DNA from 2 places in the Caulobacter sp. GW822-FHT01G02 genome. Region 1 is predicted to be linked to the other one. Evidence: predicted binding sites of a transcription regulator. Region 1 holds the regulator's gene; the other holds the start of a gene.

Region 1 (7,527 bases):
CGAGTTCGCCCGCCGCGACGAATTCATGCTGACGATCGCGCCCGAGGGCACACGCGGCAAGGCGGGCGGCTGGAAAACGGGCTTCTACAACATCGCCCTGAAGGCTGGCGTGCCGATGGTGCCCGGCTTCATGGACTACAAGCGCAAGGTGGTGGGCCTGGGTCCGGCGATGATCCCCAGCGGCGACTATGAGAAGGACATGGCGACGCTGGCGGCGTTCTATGCGCCCGTCACGCCCAAGCACCCGGAACTGAAGACCATTCCCTAGGGTGGATCAACGGCCGGGTTGGCTGAAGCCTGGTCGCTCGCTAGGGTCCGCGCCGCTCTTTCGTTGAAAGGAATCGGATGCGGGCCCTTCTCTCCAAGCTGCGGCGCGCCCTCTCGCCAACGCCAACACCGCCGCCGTCCGACGCCGTGGCCGCCCCTCAGGAGCTATGGCACCTCGTCGGCGCGGCCGACGCCGACTTCATCCGCGTGGGCCAGCAGTTCAAGGAACTGTTCGTCGCCGCCGGCCTGCAGCCGCATCACGCCATCCTCGATGTCGGCTGCGGCATCGGCCGCGCCGCCGCCCCGCTGGTCGACTATCTGGATGAGTCGGGCCGCTATGCCGGCTTCGACGTGATGGCCGAGGCCATCGACTGGTGCAAAGCCAATATCGCCGTCGGCGACCCGCGCTTCGAATTCACCCATGCCGACATGCACAGCGACCGGTACAATCCGGGCGGCTCGCAACCGGCCAGCGCCTTCATCTTCCCCTATCCGGACGCCAGCTTCGACTATGTCTGGCTGGGCTCGGTGTTCACCCATCTGCTGGCCGCCGACCAGGCCCAGTTCGCCCGCGAGATCGCCCGGGTGCTGAAGCCGGGCGGGACCAGCATCGTCTCCTGGTACCTGATCGACGACGAGGCCCGCGCCAATACCGGCGCCGGCAAGATCGCCTTCGACTTCGTCCACGCCCTGGACGGTTGCTGGACCGCGACGCCGGACCTGCCGGAGGCGGTGATCGGCTATGACCTGGAGCCGATCCTGGCGCAGTACGAGGCGCTCAACCTCGACGTCCTGAACCAGGCCCTCGGCGTCTGGCGCCGTCAGCCGATGCAGGACCAGGACATCATCATCGCCCGCAAGCGCCTCTGAAAGCTTTCGTTAAGCTTTTGATTCTGGTCGCCTTTTCCGCGACCTCATGCTCTAGCCTTTGAATTTCCTGGACTTTTGGCCAGCGGCAACGCTCGACTTGACTTTGAGGCGGAACGCCTAGAGAACATTCGCGAGGTTTGCGGTTTGTTCCGCGTTCCAGCCGAGGTCGACATGCTCACCCGCAAGCAGCACGAACTGCTGATGTTCATCCACGAGCGGATCAAGGAGACCGGCGTCTCCCCGTCCTTCGACGAGATGAAGGAGGCCCTGGACCTGGCGTCCAAGTCGGGCATCCACCGGCTCATCACGGCCCTGGAAGAACGTGGCTTCATTCGCCGTCTCGCTCACCGGGCCCGCGCGCTGGAAGTGGTGAAGCTGCCGCAGCAGGCCACGACGGCCGCCCCGCCCAAGGGGCGAGGCGCCTTCCGGCCGCAGGTGTTCGAAGGCGGCGGCGCGCCGTCATCGGCCTCCGTATCCGCCGCGCCGGCCAATGACAGCCGCGAACTGCCGATCCTGGGCAAGATCGCCGCCGGCACGCCGATCGACGCCATCCAGCACGAGCGCGAACGTCTGCCGGTGCCCGAATCCATGTTGGGCAATGGCGAGCACTATGTTCTCGAGGTGCAAGGCGACTCGATGATCGAGGCCGGCATCCTCGACGGCGACTACGTGATCATCAAGAAAGGCGACACCGCCACCTCGGGCGAGATCGTCGTCGCCCTGGTCGGCGAGGAAGCCACCCTCAAGCGCCTGCGCAAGAAGGGCGGCTCGATCGCCCTGGAGGCCGCCAACCCCAAATACGAGACCCGCATCTTCGGTCCCGACCAGGTCGAGGTGCAGGGCAAGCTGGTGGGGCTGATCCGCCGGTATCACTAGGCGCTTCCGAGCGCTTGAAATTCGACCCCGATCTTCATCCGAGGATCGGGGTCCTTTCGTATCGGGTGACGCTTACAGCCGCCCCTCCTCCGCCAGCCGCTTGGCGACGGCGTCGAACCCGGCCCAGGCCGCCGCGGCCAGCGCCCCGCCCGTGCTGACCCGGCGCACGCCCAGCGCGCCGAGGCTCTCGACGGACATCTCAGGCCCCCAGAACAGCACATTGACCGGCTTGGGCGCCACGGCCTGGACGATCGCCTGGATCTCTTCCGGATCGGTCACCGCAGGCGCGTAGAGACAGTCGGCCCCCGCCTCCGCGTAGGCCTTGAGCCGCTCCAGGGTCGGGGCGAGGTCGCGGTTTCCGCGCAGATAACCCTCGGTGCGGCCGACCAGGATCACGTCCTGGCCCGAGGCGCCGATCGCCGCGCGGGCGGCCTTCAGACGTTCGACGGCGACCGGCAGGTCGTAGAGCGCCGAGCCCGACCAGTCTTCGATCGACAGGCCCGCGACGCCGGCCTCGATGGCCAGGGTCACGCTCTCGCCGACGACCTCGGGCGTGTCGGCGAAGCCGTTCTCGAAGTCGGCGTTCACCGGCAGGTCGGTGGCGGCGCACAGCATGCGCAGGTGATCGATGACCTCATCGCGGGTGATCTGGCCATCGTCCTTGCCCATCGCCCAGGCCATGCCGGCGCTGGTCGAGGCCAGGGCCTTGAAACCGAGCTTTTCCAGACGCCTGGCGCCGCCGACATCCCACGGATTGGGCAGGGCGAAGCAGCCGTCGGCGTGCAGGGCGCGGAAGGCGGCGCGGCGGGCGACGAAAGGGTTCGACATGACAGGTCCTCCGGCGGATTGCGTCCCGCGCTCCGACAAGGCTTAACGGGCGCTGGTGACATCGGCTGTCAGCAGGCGGCTCCCCGCTGGACGACTCCACGGCCGGTCGCCGCGCAGGGGCTGAGCCCAGACGATGCGCCAGCCATCGGGCCGGCGATAGAGCTCCGCGGCCCCGCCCCGCGCGAAATCCTCGGCGGTCAGCAGCACGGTGTCGGCGCACAATGGCGGCATGCGCGCCGGGGCCGGGGCGCGGATCACCACGACCTCGCTGCGCACGCAGAGACCCGCCAGCGTCTCGGCGTCGGGAGTCTTGCGGCTCCACGCCAGCGACAGCCGTACGGGCGCGCCCGGCTCCGGCGCGCAGATCCGTTTGTCGCAGCCATAGAGGCTCCAGGTCGCCGGGGTCAGGCCACGCCGTCGCGCCCACAGTTCCGCGCCGAACCGCTTGGCGTCGGTGCGTAACAGCACGGCCGCGTCGCCCGAGCGGACGGCGGCGGTCGCCCCGTCGGCGGCGATCCAGGCGTCCGGCGCGGCGGGCCTGGGCCACAGGGCGACCGCCAGGGCCAGGGGCGCGCCGATCCAGCGCAACCGCCCCCGCCAGAGGCACAGGGTCATCAGGCCCAGGAAGGCGACCACCAGCACCTGCGGCGGCGCGCTGGCCACGATCCGCTGGGCGCCATGAGCGTCGGCGAAGCCGCTGGCGATCCCGACCATGCCGTCGATCCCCCAACCGGCCAGGACCAGGAACGGCGCGCCCAGGCCGAACGGCTCCAGCAGCGTCCCGACCGCCAGGAACGGCATGATCACGAACGACGACAGCGGCGCGACCGCCAGATTGGCCGGCAGGCCCCAGACGGCGACGCGATTGAAGTGCTGCATGGCGAAGGGCGCGGTAGCCAGGCCCGCCACCAGGCTCGCGGCGACCGAGGCCGCCAGCCAGGTCAGTCCCGCCTGCGGCCAGCGGATCCACCACGGCGTCGAGATCTCCTTCACCGGCCGAGGCCAGCTTTCGGCCAGGGCCACCAGGGCGGCGGTGGCGGCGAACGACATCTGAAAGCCGGGTTCGCCGGCTGTTTCGGGTTTCATGGCGAGGATCAGCAGCGCCGCGACCGCCAGGCCGTGCAGAGTGATGGCGCGGCGGTCAAACAGAATGGCCAGGAAGGCGACGCTCGCCGTGATCGCCGAGCGCTCAGCTGGCGGCGGCGCGCCGGAGATGACCAGGTAGCCCAGCACGGCGGCGAGGCCGGCGATGGCGGCGATCTTCTTGCCCGGCGCCCGCAGGGCCAGCCACGGCCAGGCGGCGACGCCCAGCCGCACGGCGCCGAACACGAAGCCGCCGACGATGGCCATGTGCAGGCCCGAGATCGAGAGGATATGCGCCAGGCCCGAGGCGCGCATGGCCTCGGTCTGATCCTCGGTGATCCAGGCCTCGTGGCCGGTGACCATGGCCGCGCCGATGCCGCCGCTGCTGGGGCCCATCCGCGCCAGGATCCGCTGGGCCAGGCTCCAGCGGAAGGCGTTGACCGCCATGGTCAGGCGCAACCTCAAGGGCGGCGGATCCAGCCGCGTCGTCCCCAGTTCGCCGATCACGAAGCCGACGCCGCCGATCGAGTCGAACCAGGCGTCGCGACCGAAATCGTAGGACCCCGGCGCGGCCGGCGGCGGCGGCGGTCCCAGCATGGCCCGCAGATGCACGGCCTGGCCCGGCGCTGGCGTCTGGTTCTCACCGATCGTCACCCGGATCCGGCGCGGTGTCCGTTCGGGCGGCAGGCCTGACACCGCCACCGGCGCGATCAGCAGGCGCGGTCCGCCCGCGCCAGGACTGACCACGTCGACCACGAAGCCGTCTACTCGTCGCACGACCCGCTCGCCCGCCATCAGCGGCGCGGCTACGCGATCGTTGCGGATCTTGGCGGCGAGACCGCCCGCCGCCCCGAACGCGGCCAGGCTGGCCAGCACGACAAGGCCACGCGGGGCGTTCCAGCGCCGACAGACCCACCAGATCGCCGCCAGTGATCCGGTCGCCAAGGCCAGCATCCAGAGCGAGGGTTCAACGCCAACCTCCAGGTAGGCCGCCGCGCCGAGACCGAACGCCACCGGCGTCCAAAGAAACGCCCGATCCAGATTGACTCGCCCTTCCGTCAGCAGCGCGGCTTTCACGGCGGACCATGACAGGCGGGGCGCGGACGCCGACGGCGCCGTCTCGGCCGCTTCAACGCCTAACATCCGGAAACCCTTGTGCTTTTGACGGATGATCCAAGTTCGCCGCGACGCGGAAAACCGCTAGGTCCGGCACGAAGCGGCGTGCTAAGACGCGCCGCCCAAGCCGCCTTGCGGTTCGTGCTCGTCAACGCCATTTCGGCGTCCAGCCCCACAGTTTTGAAGCCCATGTCGAACCCCACCTCCACCGGCCCCGTTTCGACGGGCGTCGTCACGCGCTTCGCCCCCTCGCCCACCGGCTTCCTGCATATCGGCGGCGCTCGCACGGCGCTGTTCAACTGGTTATATGCACGCCATACGGGAGGGAAGTTCCTTGTTCGCGTCGAGGACACTGATCGCGAGCGCTCGACCGAGGCCGCCGTCGCGGCGATCTTCGAGGGCCTGAACTGGCTGGGCCTGGAATCGGACGAAGAGGTCATCTTCCAGCACACCCGCGCCCCGCGTCACGTCGAGGTGGTCCATGAACTCCTCGCCAAGGGCCGCGCCTATCGCTGCTGGATGACCGTCGAGGAACTGGAAGTCGCCCGCGAGAAGGCCCGCGCCGAAGGCAAGGCCATCCGCTCGCCGTGGCGCGATGCGCCCGAAGGCGACCTGTCGGTCCCCCACGTGATCCGCTTCAAGGGCCCGCTGGACGGCGAAACCGTCGTCAACGACCTCGTGAAGGGTCCGGTGACGTTCAAGAACATCGAGCTGGACGATCTCGTTCTGCTGCGCGCTGACGGCGCGCCGACCTACAACCTCGCCGTGGTGGTCGACGACCACGACATGGGGGTCACCCACGTGATCCGCGGCGACGACCACCTGAACAACGCCGCCCGCCAGAGCCTGATCTATCAGGCGATGGACTGGGACCTGCCGGCCTTCGCCCACATCCCGCTGATCCACGGCCCGGACGGCGCCAAGCTCAGCAAGCGCCACGGCGCCCAGGCGGTCGGCGAGTTCGCCGATCTCGGCTACATCGCCGAAGGCATGCGCAACTACCTGGCGCGCCTGGGCTGGGGCCATGGCGACGACGAGGTGTTCAACGACGAGCAGGCGATCGCCTGGTTCGACATCGCCGACGTGGTCAAGGCGCCGGCGCGCCTGGACTGGGCCAAGCTGAACCACATCAACGCCCAGCACCTGCGCAAGGCCGACGACGCGCGCCTGACGGACCTGGCGCTGGACGCCGCCCAGAAGCGTGGCGAGCCCCTGCCCGCCGACGCCCGCGAGCGCATCGCCCGCACGGTCCCGGAAGTGAAGGAAGGCGCCAAGACCATCCTGGAGCTGGTCGACCACTGTGCGTTCGCACTGAAGACGCGGCCGTTCGCGCTCGAAGAGAAAACCCAAAAGCAGCTGACCGAAGAAACCGTCGAGCGCCTCAAGCGTCTGCGCGATCAGCTGGCCGCCGCCCCAGCCTTCGACGCGGCGACGCTGGAAACCGTGTTGAAAACGTTCGCGGAATCCGAAGGCGTCGGCTTTGGCAAGTTCGGTCCGGCCCTGCGCGGGATTCTGACCGGCGGCGCCCAGGCTCCCGATCTGAACAAGACCATGGCCGCGCTCTCGCGCGAAGAGAGTTTGGGGCGCCTTGACGACGCCCTGGCGCCGCGCGCATGAGGCGCTATAACGCACCTGCGAAAACGAAAGTTGGACTGCTCGTTCCAATTTATGAAGGGGTCTAAGTATGACCGATAAAGCCACGCTGACGATCGGCGACAAGAGCTACGACCTGCCGATCCTCAAGGGCAGCACGGGTCCGGACGTCCTCGACATCCGGAAAGTCTACGCTGAAAGCGACCACTTCACGTTCGATCCGGGCTTCACCTCGACCGCGTCGTGCGAGAGCAAGATCACCTATATCGACGGCGACGCCGGCATTCTGCTGCACCGCGGTTATCCGATCGACCAGCTGGCCGAGAAGTCCTCGTTCCTCGAGGTCTGCCATCTGCTGCTGAACGGCGAACTGCCGAGCGCCGCTGAGTTCGCGCAGTTCGAAAAGAACATCACCTACCACACGATGCTGCACGCGCAGTTCGACGCCTTCTTCCAGGGTTTCCGCCGCGACGCCCACCCGATGGCTGTCATGACCGGCGCTGTCGGCGCTCTGTCGGCCTTCTACGCCGACAGCATCAATGTCGACGACGCCCGTGAGCGCGAGATCAGCGCCCATCGCCTGATCGCCAAGATGCCGACGATCGCCGCCCGCGCCTACAAGTACACGGTCGGCCAGCCGTTCGTGTCGCCGCGCAACGACCTGTCGTACTCTGAAAACTTCCTGCGCATGTGCTTCGCCGTGCCGGCCGAGGACTGGAAGCCGAACCCGGTGCTGACCCGCGCCATGGACCGGATCTTCATCCTGCACGCCGACCACGAGCAGAACGCCTCGACCTCGACCGTCCGCCTGGCCGGTTCGTCGGGCGCGCACCCGTTCGCCTGCATCGCCGCCGGCATCGCCTGCCTTTGGGGCCCGTCGCACGGCGGCGCCAA
Region 2 (7,527 bases), on a different contig from region 1:
TGTCGGCGATCGTATAGGCGTCGCCGGCCAGGTAGGGGCGGCCGTCGGCCAACTCGCGGTCCAGCCACAGCAGGGCCTTTTCCACGACCTCGCGGTTCGACTCCCCAAACTCGACGTTCTGCTTCAGCAGCCGCGCGGTCAGCGGATGGGCGTGGCGCCAGAACAGGCCGACGGGGACCATGAGGCGGAACTCGATCCGCCGGGTCCACATCTCGACCGTCGCCTGCTCAAGGGCGGAGACGCCGAATAGCGGCGGGCTTGGGTGCAGCACCTCGAAATAGCGGCAGATGGCGACGGTCTCGCTGATCGTCGTTCCGTCGTCGAGCTCCAGCACCGGCACCTGGCCCAGGCTGTTGCGCGCCAGATGCTCGGGGCTGCGGTGGCCGCCCTGGCGCAGGCCGATCTGGATCTCCGGGACCTCGACGCCCTTCTCGGCCAGGAAGATCCGCACGCGCCGCGGATTGGGCGCGGGCATGGCCTCGCCGTAGAGCTTCATGGTGTCCTCCCTGATTTCAAACGGATGTTAGAGGCGCCCGTCGACGGGTCGCAAGCCCGCGCGAATAAAGCCGGCCTCGGCCCTGTCGAAGCGGCGCGAACCTGTTTAGCCTTGGGCGTCCATCCTTCGAAGAGCACGACATGTCCAAGTTCTCCGCCTCCGACGCGGCCTTCTCCGGTTTCCGGCTCGTGCGGGAGAACCTGAAGACCGTCGCCATCTGGGGCGGACTGCTGACGGTCGCCTCGTTCCTCTACAACGTCGTGTCGATCCATTTCTTCGGACCGCAGATGCACGCCCTGTCCGAATATTTCGCCAGCAATACCGACAATCCCGACGTGGAGGAGTTCGGCCGTCGGGTCGCGGACCTGACCCCGATGATGCTCTGGACGCTGCCTTACAGCCTGGTGCTGAACGGGGTGCTGTTCGCGGGGATCAATCGGCTGGTGCTGCGGCCCGAGGAGAAGGGCTTCGCCCACCTGGGCTTTGGCCTGACCGAGGCGCGGCAGGCGGCGGTCTGGCTGTCGATCAACGTCGCGATCTGCGGGGTGGTCGGCGTCGGCCTCGGCCTGGCGGAGTTCATGGGCGCGTTGGGCGGTCCCACCGGCGCGCTGCTGGCGCTGGCGATCACGCTGGCGACCCTCGGCGCGCTCTTTTATCTGCCCGTGCGCCTGTCCATGGCCTCGGCGACAACCTTCGACACCGGCAAGCTCACCGTCGTGCGCTCCCTGCCCCTGACCAAGGGTCTCTTCTGGTCGCTGCTGGGCGCCTATTTCCTGGCGGTGGTGATGTGCGTGATCGTCTTCCTGCTGCTGATGGTTATCCTTTCGGCCGCCACCGCGCTGCTGACCGGCGATATCGGCGCCGGCGGTCAGGTGCTGCACGCCGACAGCACCTCGCTGAAGGCCTATTTGACGCCGCTGGGCATGGTGCAGACCGTGATCTCGACGGCGATGTCGCTGTTGATCAGCCTGATCGTCTTCTCGCCGCCGCCGACCATCTACAGGATCCTGCGTGAGCAGGGCGCCGATCGCGACAGCACTGGCGGCTGGTAGGCGGGCGCTCTACGCCTTCAGCCACTTGCGGATCCGGTCCCGCGCATTGGCGTAGGGCGAGGACGTGTTGAACTGGATCATCCGGCCCTTGGTCCATTTGTCGTACCAGGGCCGGCCGTAAAGTTCGGTGTCGGAGCGCGCCGAGATGGTTTCGGCCAAGCGAGCCTTAGCCAGGGTCAGGCGCTCCAGTCGCTGGGGCCAGTCCAGCGCGCGGTAGTCGGTGTAGAACTTGCCGGCCAGCAGGCCTAGCTGGTTCCATTTGAAGCCCGTCTCGGGGAAATCGACGGGCTGGCCCCGATCGTCGCGATCCAGCCATTTCAGAACCAGCTCGTTCCAGCCGATCAGATAGGCCACCAGATCCGCCGGGCTCATCAGCGTCCCGGCGGCGTGGCCCTGGAGCAAGGTCTCGTCGATCCGCTCCAGAGGCGTGCGGGCCAGGTCGACCATCAGCTTGTCGAACGTCTGGTCGATCGCGGCCAGCAGTTCGGCCTTGGAGGCGGGAACGGCCACGGCCGCCTTAAGCCCGCTTGGCCTTCTTCAGTTCGGCCACCCGCGCCTTGCGGCGGTCCTCGTGGCGGTCCAGCAGTTCCTTGAGGTAGCGGCCGGTCCAGCTGGCCTCGACCTTGGCCACGTCCTGCGGCGAGCCGGTGGCGACGATCTCGCCGCCGCCGTCGCCGCCCTCGGGCCCGAAGTCGATCAGCCAGTCGGCGGTCTTCACCACGTCCAGATTATGCTCGATGACGACCACGGTGTTGCCCTGGTCGGCCAGTTCGTGCAGCACCTCGAGCAGCTTCTTGGTGTCCTCGAAGTGCAGGCCGGTGGTCGGCTCGTCGAGGATGTAGAGCGTCCGGCCGGTGGCCCGGCGCGACAGCTCCTTGGACAGCTTCACGCGCTGGGCTTCGCCGCCCGACAGGGTCGTGGCCTGCTGGCCGACCTTGATGTAGCTGAGGCCGACGCGCTTGAGCGTCTCCATCTTGTCGCGGATCGGCGGCACGGCCTTGAAGAAGTCGGCGGCCTCCTCGACGGTCATGTCCAGCACGTCGGCGATGGTCTTGCCCTTGAACAGCACGTCCAGGGTCTCGCGGTTGTAGCGCTTGCCCTTGCAGATATCGCAGGTGACGTAGACGTCCGGCAGGAAGTGCATCTCGATCTTGATGACACCGTCGCCCTGGCAGGCCTCGCAGCGGCCGCCCTTGACGTTGAAGCTGAAGCGACCCGGGCCATAGCCCCGCGCCTTGCTCTCCGGCAGGCCGGCGAACCAGTCGCGGATCGGACCGAAGGCGCCGGTATAGGTCGCAGGGTTCGAGCGCGGGGTGCGGCCGATCGGGCTCTGGTCGATGTCGATGACCTTGTCGAACTGCTCCAGCCCCTCGATCCGCTCGTGCGGAGCGGGGGCGTCGCTGGCGTTGTTCAGCCGGCGCGCGGCGGCCTTGTAGAGCGTCTCGATCGTGAAGGTCGACTTGCCGCCGCCCGACACGCCCGTGACGCAGGTGAAGGTCCCCACGGGGATCTCGGCCGTGACGTTCTTCAGGTTGTTGCCGGTGGCGCCGATGACCTTCAGCACCTTCTTCTTGTTGATCGGCCGGCGCTGTTCGGGGACCTCGATCTCGCGCGCGCCGGTCAGGTACTGGCCGGTGATGCTCTTGGGGTTGGCCATGATGTCGGCCGGCTTGCCCTCGGCGATGATCTCGCCGCCGTGGACGCCGGCGGCCGGACCCATGTCGATCACGTAGTCGGCGGTGAGGATGGCCTCCTCGTCGTGCTCGACAACTAGCACGGAGTTGCCCAGATCGCGCAGGCCTTGCAGCGAGGTCAGCAGGCGGGTGTTGTCGCGCTGGTGCAGGCCGATCGACGGCTCGTCCAGCACGTACAGCACGCCGGTCAGGCCCGAGCCGATCTGGCTGGCCAGGCGGATGCGCTGGCTCTCGCCGCCCGACAGGGTGCCCGAGCCGCGGGACAGGTTGAGGTAGTCGAGACCGACATCGACCAGGAACCGCAGGCGATCGTTGATCTCCTTCAGGATCCGCCGGGCGATCTCCATCTGCTTGTCGGTCAGCTTGCCTTCCAGGCTCGCGAACCAGTCGCGCGCCGGACGGATGGCCAGCATCGAGACCTCGGCGATGTCCATGGCGTCGATCTTGACGGCCAGGGCTTCGGGTTTCAGGCGCTTGCCGTGGCAGGTCTCGCAGGGGGTGTCGGACTGATAGCGGCCCAGCTCCTCGCGCACCCAGCTGCTGTCCGTCTCACGCCAGCGGCGTTCCAGGTTCGGCAGCACGCCTTCGAAGGGCTTCTCGACCTCATACTTGCGGGCGTTGTCGTCGTAGATGAACTTGATCTTGGTCCCCTTGGACCCGTTCAGCACCACGTCACGCGCGTCAGGCGACAGCTTGTACCAGGCGTCATCCATCGAGAAGCCGTAGTGGCGCGCCAGGGCCTGCAGGGTCTGGGTGTAGAGCGGGGAAGGGCCCTTGGCCCACGGGGCGACCGCGCCCTTGTGCAGGCTCTTGTCCTTGTCGGGGATCACCAGGTCGGCGTCGAAGGCCAGCTTGGCGCCCAGGCCGTCGCAGACCGGGCAGGCGCCGGCCGGATTGTTGAACGAGAACAGGCGCGGCTCGATCTCGGCGATCGTGAAGCCGCTGACCGGACAGGCGAAGCGTTCCGAGAACAGGATGCGCCGCGGCTCCTTCTCGCCTTCCTCGATATTGGCGAACTCGGCGACGGCCAGGCCATCGGCCAACCGTAGGGCCTGCTCGATGGAGTCCGCCAGGCGCTGCTCCATGTCGGGCTTGGTCACCACGCGGTCCACGACCACGTCGATGTCGTGCTTGAACTTCTTGTCGAGGACCGGGGCGTCCTCGATCGGATAGTATTCGCCGTCGATCTTCAGCCGCTGGAAGCCGGCCTTCTGCCACTCGGCGATCTCCTTCCGGTACTCGCCCTTGCGGTCGCGAACGACCGGGGCCAGCAGGTAGAGACGCGTGCCTTCGGGCAGGGCGGTGATCTTGTCGACCATCTGGCTGATGGTCTGGCTCTCGATCGGCAGGCCGGTGGCGGGCGAGTACGGCACCCCGACCCGCGCCCACAGCAGGCGCATGTAGTCGTGGATCTCGGTCACCGTGCCGACGGTCGAGCGCGGGTTGCGGCTGGTGGTCTTCTGCTCGATCGAGATCGCGGGCGACAGGCCCTCGATCAGATCGACATCGGGCTTGCTCATCAGCTCAAGGAACTGACGGGCGTAGGCCGACAGGCTTTCCACATAGCGACGTTGGCCCTCGGCATAGATCGTGTCGAAGGCCAGGGACGACTTGCCCGAGCCCGACAGGCCGGTCAGCACGACCAGCTCGCCACGCGGGATATCGACGCTGACGTTCTTCAGATTGTGCTCACGGGCGCCGCGAACGCGGATGAAGTTCAGTTGCTCAGCCATGTTTTCCGGAACGTTGGGCCGCGACATTGGTCGCGGCGCAGCGGCTATATGTAGGGCTCGACGCGCGAATTAACACAAGAACAACATGCGAACAAATGTCGCGCACGCGCCGTGGCGCTGCTGCTGACAGCGGATGTCAGCAGGGCGACTCTTCGATGGGCGCTGATTGAACACGCCACCGCCTCGAAAACGGCGCCAGCGGCGCGCGTGCTGCCACTCAGCTTAACCAGAGGTGGCGGCCAGGGGGCGGAAATGTTGCGGGGAGGGCGACGCTGGATCGCCGTGTCGGGCGGCGTCCTGATCAATAGCCTGATCCTGGCCGCCCTGGTGCTGGTCGAGGACACGGCGCCGGTCGTTGAGGAGCCGACGGTGATCGTCGTGGACCTGGAGCGGTTCGATCGGCAGAGGCCGCGATCCCTACCGCTGAGCGGGCGGGCGGCCTCCCGGAGCGCTGCTCCCGCAAAAGAGACGCCGTCGGCCGCGCCGGACGGGGCGACGGGGCAACTCACCGGACCGCGCGCCACGGGCTCCCCCGCGATCGAGCCCGCCTGGACGGTCGATCCGAAGGCCGTCGAGCAATGGCGGCTGACCGAGGGCAATCCGGACTATGGCTGGGGCCGCTACCACCGGGCGTGCAGGGGGCTCAGCAACGAGCACATGACCCCGGAGGAGAAGGAGCGCTGCTATGGCGGTGTTCCCAAGCCGCCCGGCACGTTCATCGGCCCGACCGACGGGCGCGAGGTCTGGCAAAGGGAACCGAAGTTCGAGAACAAGCAGACACTCCGCCAGGAACGCTGCCGCACCTATCGCACCATCCGCACTCAGCCCGGCGCGGATCCCCCGCCTATGCCGTCGATGCGCGAGGGCGGCTGCTTCTGAGCGGCGCCGTTGGGATTCCCTCAACCCTGTTTGGAAGCGGGTTCTTCAGTCCACGCATGATTAAAAGCGCAGGTTCGGGCCGAAGCTCGACCCTACGAAGGAATGAGCCATGGCCAAGAAAGAGGCCGGGAACGCCAAGCTGGACGCCAAGCAGGAGGCGTTCGACGCGCTGAAGGCGCCCAAGCCGCGCTCGATCGTCATCGACATGATGGTCTTCTGCGCCGGGATCGGCTCGCTGGTCTGGGTCCTGCGCGAGATGGCGCCAACCTAGAACCTGGCCTCAGGCGCGGTCTATCCGCGCCGCGTAGCAACCCCACTTGGCGTAGTGGGCGTGCAGATAGGCGATCCGCGGATCCTCGAACATCCTTTCGATCAGGCCTTGCGCCTGGGCGCCCTCGACGATGTCGGCGGCGATCATCATGCCGTCGGCGTCGAAGGCCCGCAGCGACAGCAGGCGGCGGCGCAGGGCGGGGGGCATTTCGTCGATCGCGGCGACGGGTTCGACGCCCTCGCGCACGAAGATGGCGTGACTGGCGCGGAACGGCGTCGAGGCGCTCTGGTGCTCGTAATTGACCAGGATCAGGGTTTCGCCCGGCTCCGCGTCATCCAGGCTGACCCGGCAGGGAAAGCCCAGCGGCGCATCGGCGACGACGCGACGGGCGCCGCGCGAGGCCAAGGCTTCGTCGTCCATCGCGAACAGCGGGGCGAACGGTTCGGCGGACAGGCTGGTGACGGTGTAGGCCATGGAAAACTCCTCGGGGTTGTCCGCGTTGTCGCGCCAGCCGTCGAAGAACGACACCCGATCCTTGCGACGGCGGTCCAGCTTGCCGAACTTCGTTCGCGAGCGTAAAAGCCGCCCCTTCCCATCCGATGGAGGCTCCCATGATCAGCAAGACGGAAGACCGCTTCGTCCTTCCCGTTTCCCTGACCGTGGGTTCGCATGTCCTTCGTCACTCTGGACGCCGTTTCCGCCGCCACGCCTGACGGCAGGCTTCTTTTCGAAAATCTGAACCTGGCGATCGGGACCGAGCGGATCGGTCTCGTCGGGCGCAACGGCGTCGGCAAGAGCACCTTGCTGGCTTTGATCGCCGGCGCACGCGCGCCGCTGACCGGGACGGTCACGCGGGCGGGGACTGTCGCGACCCTCGATCAAGCGCCAGACGTCTCGCCGGGGGCGCGACTGGCCGACCTGTTGGGTGTCGGCGAGGCCTGGGATCGCCTGTCGCGCATCGAACGCGGGGAGGGCGACGAGGTCGACCTGGCCGAAGCGGACTGGGATCTGCCGGCGCGGCTGGATCAGGCGCTGGCCGATGTCGGCCTGGCGGGCTTCGACCCCGAGCGACCGGCGGCGGCGCTGTCGGGTGGGCAGGCGACGCGCGCCGGCCTCGCGCGACTGCTGATCGCCCGGCCCGACGTTCTCTTGCTTGATGAGCCGACCAACAATCTCGACACCGAGGCGCGGGGGACCGTCGGCAAGGTGCTGGCCCGCTGGCGTGGCGGGGCGGTGGTGGTCAGCCACGACCGGGGCCTGCTGCGCGGCATGGACCGGATCGTCGAGCTGTCGTCGCTGGGCGCGCGGTCCTACGGCGGCGGCTGGGACCTCTATGCCGAACGCAAGGCCGAGGCGGCGCAGGCCGCCCAGCGCGACCTCGACCACGCCGAGAAGGAGGTCC

Evidence for each region. The regulator LexA, encoded in region 1, represses DNA repair genes until DNA is damaged. The targets are predictions, from matches to a motif close to ATGTTCNCNANNTGTTCT.
Region 2: a site for LexA is predicted at 5,053-5,070, ahead of uvrA (excinuclease ABC subunit UvrA). Genes of this name have one in related genera too.

Annotation. Positions count from the first base shown of each region.
Region 1 covers NZ_JBXAON010000002.1:474,846-482,372, reverse strand. The annotation lists gene AC1RNC_RS07745 (lysophospholipid acyltransferase family protein) at 1-268, shown strand, start outside; gene AC1RNC_RS07740 (class I SAM-dependent methyltransferase) at 346-1,137, shown strand; gene lexA (transcriptional repressor LexA) at 1,309-2,013, shown strand; gene AC1RNC_RS07730 (isocitrate lyase/PEP mutase family protein) at 2,086-2,841, opposite strand; gene AC1RNC_RS07725 (ComEC/Rec2 family competence protein) at 2,884-5,067, opposite strand; gene gltX (glutamate--tRNA ligase) at 5,230-6,657, shown strand; gene gltA (citrate synthase) at 6,725-7,527, shown strand, end outside.
Region 2 covers NZ_JBXAON010000006.1:34,275-41,801, forward strand. The annotation lists gene AC1RNC_RS17740 (glutathione S-transferase family protein) at 1-496, opposite strand, end outside; gene AC1RNC_RS17745 (hypothetical protein) at 637-1,548, shown strand; gene AC1RNC_RS17750 (ClbS/DfsB family four-helix bundle protein) at 1,558-2,058, opposite strand; gene uvrA (excinuclease ABC subunit UvrA) at 2,066-4,975, opposite strand; gene AC1RNC_RS17760 (hypothetical protein) at 5,228-5,854, shown strand; gene AC1RNC_RS17765 (hypothetical protein) at 5,964-6,125, shown strand; gene AC1RNC_RS17770 (DUF1203 domain-containing protein) at 6,135-6,599, opposite strand; gene AC1RNC_RS17775 (hypothetical protein) at 6,725-6,838, shown strand; gene AC1RNC_RS17780 (ABC-F family ATP-binding cassette domain-containing protein) at 6,795-7,527, shown strand, end outside.